2 regions of the Micromonospora sp. CA-246542 genome follow, and region 2 is predicted to be linked to the other one. Evidence: riboswitches for the same ligand, from Rfam matches in the RefSeq annotation. Region 2 holds a riboswitch; the other holds the start of a gene.
The links. Region 2 has a riboswitch for cyclic di-AMP ahead of ACQP0N_RS25275 (coiled-coil domain-containing protein). Riboswitches for the same ligand answer to the same signal wherever they lie in the genome.

Region 1: another riboswitch for cyclic di-AMP. It lies ahead of ACQP0N_RS11015 (C39 family peptidase); the one in region 2 lies ahead of ACQP0N_RS25275 (coiled-coil domain-containing protein).

The regions. Positions count from the first base shown of each region.
Region 1 is NZ_CP192040.1:2,348,369-2,352,812, reverse strand. It holds gene ACQP0N_RS11025 (CDP-glycerol glycerophosphotransferase family protein) at 1-865, shown strand, start outside; gene ACQP0N_RS11020 (alpha/beta fold hydrolase) at 870-1,616, opposite strand; gene ACQP0N_RS11015 (C39 family peptidase) at 1,751-2,599, opposite strand; cyclic di-AMP (ydaO/yuaA leader) riboswitch at 2,832-2,972, opposite strand; gene ACQP0N_RS11010 (hypothetical protein) at 3,258-4,028, opposite strand; gene ACQP0N_RS11005 (hypothetical protein) at 4,147-4,444, opposite strand, start outside.
Region 2 is NZ_CP192040.1:5,470,623-5,475,066, forward strand. It holds gene ACQP0N_RS25265 (HelD family protein) at 1-566, shown strand, start outside; gene ACQP0N_RS25270 (cation diffusion facilitator family transporter) at 674-1,591, shown strand; cyclic di-AMP (ydaO/yuaA leader) riboswitch at 1,704-1,835, shown strand; gene ACQP0N_RS25275 (coiled-coil domain-containing protein) at 1,841-2,917, shown strand; gene ACQP0N_RS25280 (hypothetical protein) at 3,011-3,589, shown strand; gene ACQP0N_RS25285 (SRPBCC family protein) at 3,918-4,370, opposite strand.

The DNA of each region.
Region 1 (4,444 bases), 3.1 Mb from region 2:
CGGGGCGAAGAACAGCCACTGCATCCGGTTCACCCAGCTCACCCACGTCCAACTGCACCACGGCGACAGCGACAAGGCGCCCAGCGCCAACCCGGTCTCGGGCATCTTCGACCGGATCTTCGTGGCCGGGCCGGCGGCGATCGACCGGTACGCCCGCGCCGGGGTACAGATCCCGGCGGAGAAGTTCGTCGTGGTGGGCCGCCCCCAGGTCGAGTCGATCGAGGTACGCGAGGAGCCGACGCGCGGCCTCGCGCACCCGACGGTGCTCTACACCCCGACCTGGACCGGGCACCACGCCGACGCCGACTACTGCTCGCTGCCGGTGGCCGAGGAGCTGCTGCGGCGGCTGCTGGGGCGCGGCGCGACGGTGATCCTGCGGGCGCATCCGTACACGGCGCAGAACCCCGCGTCGGCACGCCAGTTGGGCCGGCTCACCGAACTGCTGGCCGCCGACCGCGCCCGCACCGGCCGGCAGCACCTGTTCGGCGCGGCGGCCCGGGAGCTGAGCCTGACCGAGTCCGTCAACCGCTCGGACGCGCTGGTCTCCGACGTCTCCGGGGTGATCTCCGACTACCTCTACTCCGGCAAGCCGTACGCCATCACCGACATGGGTGACGAGGGCGACCGGTTCACCGAGCGCTTTCCACTGGCCGGCTCGGGCTACGTGCTGCGGCGCGACATGTCCAACGTGGACGCCGTGCTCACGGCCCTGCTGGACACCGACCCGCTGGCCGACGCCCGCTGGGTCACCCGCCGCCGCTACCTGGGCGACTTCCCGGCCGAGTCGTACGCCGAGGGCTTCCTGACCGCCGCCCGCCGCGAGCTGACCTCGACCCGGGAACTACCCGCGCCCGCACCTGCCTGACCGATCAACGGTACGGGTCCAGCAACGCCAGCACGGCCGCCGGATCCTCCAGGTGCGCGTTGTGCCCGAGACCGGCCAGCGTGGCGACCGGTACGCCGTACTCCTTGAGCTGGGCGTCCGTGACCATCGGGTCGTGCTCCCCGCGGGCCAGCACCACCGGCACGTCGGTCGCCGCGAGCAGCGCGGCCAGGTCGGGCGCGCCGACGGCGAACGCGGCGTTGTCCATCGCGAGCCGCCACCGGCCGTCGACCTGACGCAGACCGGCGTCGACCATCGGGTGGTCCGGGAGGACCAGACCGGTGAGGCCGGCGACCCGCAGATACCGGCGGGCGGCCTCGGTGCGGCTGGTGAACCAGCCCACCGGGCGGGCGGCGAGGTCCGCAGCGCGGGCCAGCTCGGCCGGCGCCCAGACGGCCTTGATGCCCAAGCCCACCACCGCGTCCACCGGCAGGCCGGCGGCGCGGGCCGCCAGCGCCAGGCCGACCACGCCACCGAGCGAGTGCCCGAGCACGACGATACGGTCGTCGGAGGCCAGGCCCTGGGCGACCCGCTGGGCGAAACCCTCGAAGGAGTACGACGACAGCGGCGCCGACCAACCGTGACCGGCGAGATCGGGCGCCAGCCATCGGCCGGGCCAGTGGTGCTCCAGGAGTGGCGCCCAGGGCAGCCACACGTCACCCGTCGCCCCCATGCCGTGCAGCAGCAACAGGATCGGCTCACGGTCGGCTTGACCACCCGATTCATCCACCACGGCCGCAGTCTCCCACGGTTCGCGGCCCGGTACGAGAGCCGTTCACCCGCGTCGCGCCCCGACCCGGGAACGCCGCGGGCGCCGGCCCCTCGTGGGAGACGGCGCCCGCGGCGTCGTGGGGTGTCGCGCGTTGGTCAGGCGGAGTAACCCCGGGTGGCGATCCAGTTCGCCAGGTCGATCGTGGTGATCCAGTAGGCCGGGTCGGCGGCGTTCGCCGAGTCGGCGATCCGCACGGTACGGCCGTTGTCCTTGTAGCCGACGACGGCGATGTAGTGCCCACCGCCGTAGGAGTGGTAGCCGCCCTCGGTGTCGATGGCGTCGCCGGCGACGTTGGCCACCACGCCCCGGCCATCGGTGATGGCCTTGACGACGTCGGCCTGAAGACGGTCCATCTGGGCCGGGCTGGGCGTGCCCGCGAACATGCGGGTGCGGTACGGGGAGCCCTTCACCTCGGCGTTGAGCACCCGGGTGGTGTCCTCGGCCGAGTTGGTGCCCATCTCGGTGGTGCCCAGCTCGGCGCCGAGCTCCTCCTGGGTGCGGTCGATGCCGCTGGCGCTGAGCGCGTTGCGGGTGGCCGCCGGGCCGCAGTTGTAGTAGGTGTTCTGCGCCTCGTAGTCGTAGTCGAGCACCTTCTTCGCGGGCGGCTTCGGCGGCGTCGGCTTCCGGGTGACGTCCGGGTTGCTCGTGGCCTTCGCGACGGGGGACGCGGCGCTGGTGGCCGGGGCGGCGGTGCTCGGTGCGACGCTCGCCGACGGGGCCGCGGACCGGAGTTCGCCACGGGAGGCGACGGTGTCACTGCGCATCTCGGCGACCGTGGTCGGGGTGCGCGAGCCGGCCGGGGCGTCGTCGGCGCCGGCGACCAGGGCGCCGGCGGTGGTGGCGATCGCGAGGGCCGCGGCGGAGGCGGCGACGATCTGGTACGGGCGCTCGGTCGCGAGGCGACGGAGCTGGCGCTTCAGGGTGTGCTTCACGAGGTCCTCCACGGTTCACAGGGAGAGCGGCACACCGGGGCCCGACCGGCATCCGGGCAGGCGTCAGCGCGCGGGCGGTGGCCCGCGGATGATGAGCCGCTCAGGGGAACGCCCGGCGCGCCGGGCGGGAAGTGCGGTGACCCGGGGGGTCAGCTCACCGTCACGAGGCGGATGAGCGGGGACACCGCGTCGCCGTGGAGGCGGAGGAACAACAAGGGGGTCGAGGGGTGCTGCACGAGGATGGAACTCCTTCCGTCACCGCCTACCGGGTTAGCTGACGGATTCGGGCGGGAAGATCGCCCTACCGCGGGCCGTGGCTCGCGGATTCACCCCGGACTTACTGTGGGTCCCCGGTTCGTTGATCACGATTGAGCGGGTCGGCACGGCGTCGCCTCCTGCGATCGGTAACCGCACCGGACGGGACGACAGTACTGGCCGGTGCGCACTCTGCCAAGCCGCGCCCACCTGCGTAAACATCGATTGGCCCAGCAATTTCTGCACGTTTTGCCGCTGACGTGACTCGATGGGACAACGGGTTCCGCCGGCACCCGTGGGCGACAACCGGACAGGTGGCCGACAACGCGGCCACAATCGCGGGCGCAATGGCCGCCGATGATGCCCGCCGCCCGATTTCCGCTGCCGGTGACCCGCCTCACATAACAGATCGGGCTCAACCGGCCCGGGCCGGACGCCAGCGTGCCACGAGGGCCGTACGCGACGGCCGCGTCGCGGTGCGCCGGGAGAACGCCGGGCTCGGCCGCGACCGGACCGCCGCCACGTACGCCTCCTCGGCGAGGACGCGCGCCGACTCGGCGGCCACCTCGGCGTCCCGCCAGGACGACCGCTCCCGCTGGACGGCCGTCCGGTGCTCGGCCAGCCTGGTGTCACGGATCGCCCGGATGAGCAGCGTCTCCTGCTCGACCGGGTGCCGGCGGGGGTCCCAGCCGCGCCGATTCCCGAACACGTCGCCGAGCTGAGCCATGGTCAACTCCCCCCGCCAGTGCGCCGCCATGGCGGCACGGTGCAGATAACGCTCCCGGGCCGCGTACTCGGCGGGGGTGTGCGGGGTACGCGGTGTCGGCAACGCCCCGGCACCGGCGACCCGACGGGCGGCGGTGTCCGCCTCGTCGTACGCCGTCCAGGCCCGCTGCGCCTCGTCCTGAGCGACCAGCCAGTCAGCGCGCCGCCGTCGGGCGGTCCGCGCCGCCCGGGCGGCGGCCACGGCCACCTCCTCGGCGTACCGGCGCAGGTCGGCCATCTCGGCGACGGCCATCTCGCGGGCGGTGGGTGTCGGCGGCGTGGGGTCGGCCGCGGGCGAGTCCCGCTCCGGACGGGCCACCAGGACGGCGAGGACCGTCAGCGCCAACAGGAACAGGGCCGACCAGATGGCGGCGGCCTGGGGCACCTCGGTCAGGAACTGGTAGAAGACGACGGTTTCCATGATCGACACCTCGGCATGAGCACGTAAGCGATGGGATGCCGCACGGGCGGGTGCGGGCGGTGTGTCGTCAGGTGTGGTGACGGCGCTCGGCCCGGCGGCGCCGCCGGTGACCGACCCGCTAGGCCGGTGGGGCGCGGGGGGCCCGGGTGGCCGAGCCTGCGGCTCGCAGGGGCCGCTCCGATCCCGTGCGCGCCGAGGTCACGCCCGCCAGTGGGCGAGGCAGCGCGTCCGAACCACCGTGCCGGGCGGGCTGCGGGTCGACCGACCCCGCGGAGGCGTCAGCGCCAACCTCTGCGGCTCGTACCCCGCCGACCCTGTCGGTGACGGCGCGGTCGGTGACGGCGCGGTCGGTGACGGCGCGGTCGGTGACGGCGCGGTCGGTGAGGACCGTGGAGAGGGCCGCGTTCGGCGGTCCG
Region 2 (4,444 bases):
GGCGTGGGCGGTTGGCCTCGTGGACGGTGGTGGGCGACCCGGCGCAGACCGCCTGGACCGGTGACCCCGAGGAGCTGACCCGCTCCCGCGACCAGGCGCTGGGCCGGCGCAAACGGCACGAGTTCACGCTCACCACCAACTACCGCAACTCGGCGGAGATCTTCGCGGTGGCGGCGGCGGAGATCCGCCGGCTCTACCCGGACCTGCCCCTGCCGAGGGCCGTCCGCTCCACCGGCGTCGACCCGGTCGAGCTGGTGGTGCCGCCCGCCGGGCTCCAGGCCGCCGCCGTGCAGGCGGCCACCGGCCTGCTGGGCGAGGTCGACGGCACGGTCGGGGTGATCACGCCGGTCACCCGCCGCGACGAGGTCGCCGGTTGGCTCGACGCGCTCGGCGCGACGCGCTTGCAGGTGGTGACCAGCCTGGAGGCCAAGGGCATGGAGTACGACGGAGTCGTGCTGGTCGCACCCAGCGAGATCCGGGCCGATCCGGGCTCGGGTGTACGCACGCTCTACGTGGCGCTCTCCCGCGCCACCCAGCGGCTCACCACCGTCGACCCGACCGGCTGACCGTCGCGTTGGCATCGCCCGTGGGCGGCCCGCGCCCTACACTTGCACACATAGCGATGTGAGCATACATTTGACCGGGTCCCGGGCGGCGTCGGAGGGTGGGTTCCGTGGGAGCAGGACATGACCACCACCACGGGTCGGTCGCCAACGCCGCCCACCAGCATCGGGGACGGCTCTGGGCGGCCTTCGGACTGCTCGCTGCCCTGATGGTGGTCGAGGCGGTGACCGCCTTCCACACCGGCTCACTGGCACTGCTCTCCGACGCCGGGCACATGTTCACCGACGTGCTCGGCATCGGGATGGCGCTCGCCGCGATCACCGCCACGCGGCGGGCCACCGGCGACCCGCAACGCACCTTCGGGCTCTACCGCCTCGAAGTGCTCGCCGCGCTGGCCAACGCCGTCCTGCTCTCCGGCGTGGCGATCTACGTGGTGATCGAGGCGATCGGCCGGTTCGGCAACCCGCACCAGGTGCTCAGCGGTCCGATGCTCACGGTGGCCATCCTCGGCCTGCTCGCGAACGTGGTCGCCTTCGGGCTGCTGCGCGCCGGCGCCCGGGAGAGCATCAACCTCCAGGGCGCCTACCTGGAGGTGCTGGGCGACCTGCTCGGCTCGCTCGGCGTGATCGGCGCCGCGCTGCTGATCGCCGTCACCGACTGGTGGTGGGCCGATCCGCTGGTCGCGGTCGGGATCGGCGTGTTCATCCTGCCGCGCACCTGGCGGCTGGGGCGGGCCGCCGTACGCATCCTCGTGCAGGCCGCTCCGGAACACCTCCAGGTCACCGCCGTGCACGACCGACTGGCCGCGGTGCCCGGCGTGGTCGAGGTGCACGACCTGCACGTCTGGACGCTCACCTCGGGCATGGAGGTGGCCTCCGCACACCTGACCATGGCGCCCGGCGCGGAGGTCGGCGCGGTGCTCACCGCGGCGCGTACGGCCCTGCGCGACGACTTCCGCATCGAGCACGCCACGCTGCAGACCGAACCCGGTGCCGCCCCGGGCGCCTGCGGTTCCGTCGAGTGGTGACCGTCATCCTTCGTGACCGCGCAAGCACCTTCCGTCACAACGGCTGCACAGACCCCACCAGCACCGGTAGGCTCTGTCCCGGCCACCACCCGGCGGCGCCTCCCGGCGCCGGTGGCGGCCGTCGCCTAATCGCCCGACAGGGCGAACCGGGGAACCATGTTCCTGGGGTGCATCCGCGTCAGCGGTAGGGATCTTCCGTCCCGAACCCGTCAGCTAACCCGGTCGGCGGCTGACGGAAGGACATGCGTAGTGGCCCCAGCACGCCCACCCGCCGCCCGACTTGCGGCACTGATCGTCATGATGGTCACCCTCGGCGTCGCGCTTCCGGTCGGCGCCGCCACCGCCGCTGCCCCCGGCGGCCTGCGGGCCGCCGCCGCTCCCGACGGCGACGAGGAGGGCGGCACCCCGGCGCTACGGGCCCAGCTCGAGGCGGCCAGCAAGGGCTACCTGGACGCGAAGCGCGCGCTGGACACCTCGGTCCAGCGGCAGCAGCAGCTCGCGGTCAAGCTCAAGACCACCGAGGCCGAGATGACCGTACGCAACGGCAAGGTCGGCGAGATCGCCGGCGTCGCGTACCGCACCGGCCGACTCAGCACCGTCTCGGCCCTGCTCAACAGCAACACCCCCGAGGGTTTCATGGACCGGGCAGCCGCCCTCGACGTGGTGGCCGCCAACGAGGACCGGGTGCTGCGCGACCTGCACGCCACCCGGGACGAGGCGAACCGCACCCGCGTCGCCCTCGACGGCGAGATCCGGGAGCAGCGTAAGCAGGTCGAGGTGATGGCCAAGCGCAAGGAGCAGGCCGAGCGGGCGCTGACCGTCGCCAACGACAAGGCACGCGCCACCGCCGCCGCCGACACCGACACCGACTCCAACCGTGGCACCTCCACCGCCAACGCTCAACCCGCCCCCCGCAACTCCGACGGCTCCTGGCCGTCCGAGTCGTGCAGCATCAACGACCCCACCCCGGCCAGCGGCTGCATCACCCCCCGCACCCTGCACGCGCTCAACCAGGCCAAGGCCGCCGGCTTCACCCGGTACGTCTCCTGTCACCGCAACGGCGGCTCGGGCGAGCACCCCAAGGGCCGGGCCTGCGACTTCGCCGCGCAGAAGGGTGGCTTCGGCGGGATCGCCAGCGGCGGCGACAAGACGTACGGCAACAACCTGGCCGCGTACTTCATCCGCAACGCCGACCGGCTCGCGGTGCTCTACGTGATCTGGTTCAAGCAGATCTGGCTACCCAGCAGCGGCTGGAAGTCGTACAGCGGGGGGAACGGCGACCCCTCCAGCGACCACACCAACCACGTGCATCTGTCGGTGTACTGACCGCCGAGGCAGTCCGGGGTACGTCAGCGGGCGTACCCCGGACGTCGTCGCTGGTCGGACGACCACGCGGGATCGGGCCGGGAGCATTCGGGTATGCCGCGAATCGCGCCCCGCACCCGCAAGGCCCTGCTCACCCTGCACCTGGTCACCTCCCTCGGCTGGCTCGGGGCCGACCTGGTGCTGCTCACCCTCGGCATCGCGGCACAGCGCGGCGCCGACCCGGCGGTGCTCTACCCCGTCGCCGGGCTCGTCGGCACCGTGCTCTTCGCGCCGCTGAGCGTGCTCGTGTGGCTCGTCGGTGTCGCCAGCGCGCTGCTCACCCCCTGGGGCCTGCTGCGCTACCGCTGGGTGGTGATCAAGCTCGTGATCACCACGGTGATGGTCGGGCTGGTGCTGTTCCTGCTCACCCCGAACCTGCGGCACGCCGGCGCGCTGGGCGCCGCGCTACCGGCGCGGGACCGCGCCGACCTGGTGATCGCGCCCGCGGTGTCGACCAGTCTCATGATCATCGCGACGGTGCTGTCGACGTACAAGCCCTGGGGACGCCGACCCGCGCGACCCCGCCGCCCCGAGGCGACACAAGCCACGACGCATGCTCCTCACGCCGGCAGCACCGGCAGCACCGGTGCGGTAACGCGGTCGCCATCACGATCAGGGCGGTCGGCGCAGTAGGAGCCTGATCACGACGGCCGCACGTCGGGTGCCGGAGGGTGTGCACGCGCCCTTTGCTCTGCTTCAGCGGAGGCAACACAAATGGCCCCCGACTGTTGCCTCCGCTGAAGCAGAGCAAAGGACCGAACTGAGGCATCCGGTCGCCGGGCCGAGCCGCGCCGGGCCAGGCCAGGCCAGGCCGCTTTGCCCGGCGTCAGGCCGAGCCGAGCCGAGCCGGGGCGGGGCGGGGCAGGGCGGGCTGCGATGTGTTGGGCCGGACGGGCGGTCGGGGCTACGCCGAGGCCGGGCCTCGTCGGTGCCGCGTCGGCCACCTCCGAGGGTCCTGCGGTCAGGGCGCCGGGGTGTCGAGGGCCGCGCCGAGGCGCGCGGCCAGGGCGAGGTGGGCGGCGCGGGCCTGGCCGAAGGCGTACCGGAACAGGGGTGTCGGCGCGCGCAGGGTGATGTCGACGTCGATGCGGACCAGACCGTCCGGCTCGGCGCGCAGCCGCGTGTGGTTGCGAACCGTGGTGGCGGGCCACTGGCGGGCCACGGTGACGATCTCGTCGGGCTCGCTGACCAGCACGTCCGCGTGGTACGTGGTGCGAAAGCGCAGCGGGCCGGCGACCAGTCTGTCGTTGATCGTGTAGCTGGCGCGGGCGCCCGGGCGGGCCGGCACCTCGCGGACCCGCACGATCAGGGGATGCAGTTCACCCTGACGGCTCAGGTCGCTCAACAGCGCCGCCGCGTCGGCGAGTGAGCAGCGGGCCTGGACGGTGTAGCTGAAGGTATCGCTGCTGAGCACACCGTCTCCCGACGTCGCTGGTCGCACGATCGTCCCGTACGCCGCCCAGGCTGGCAACGGCCGGACGGACACCG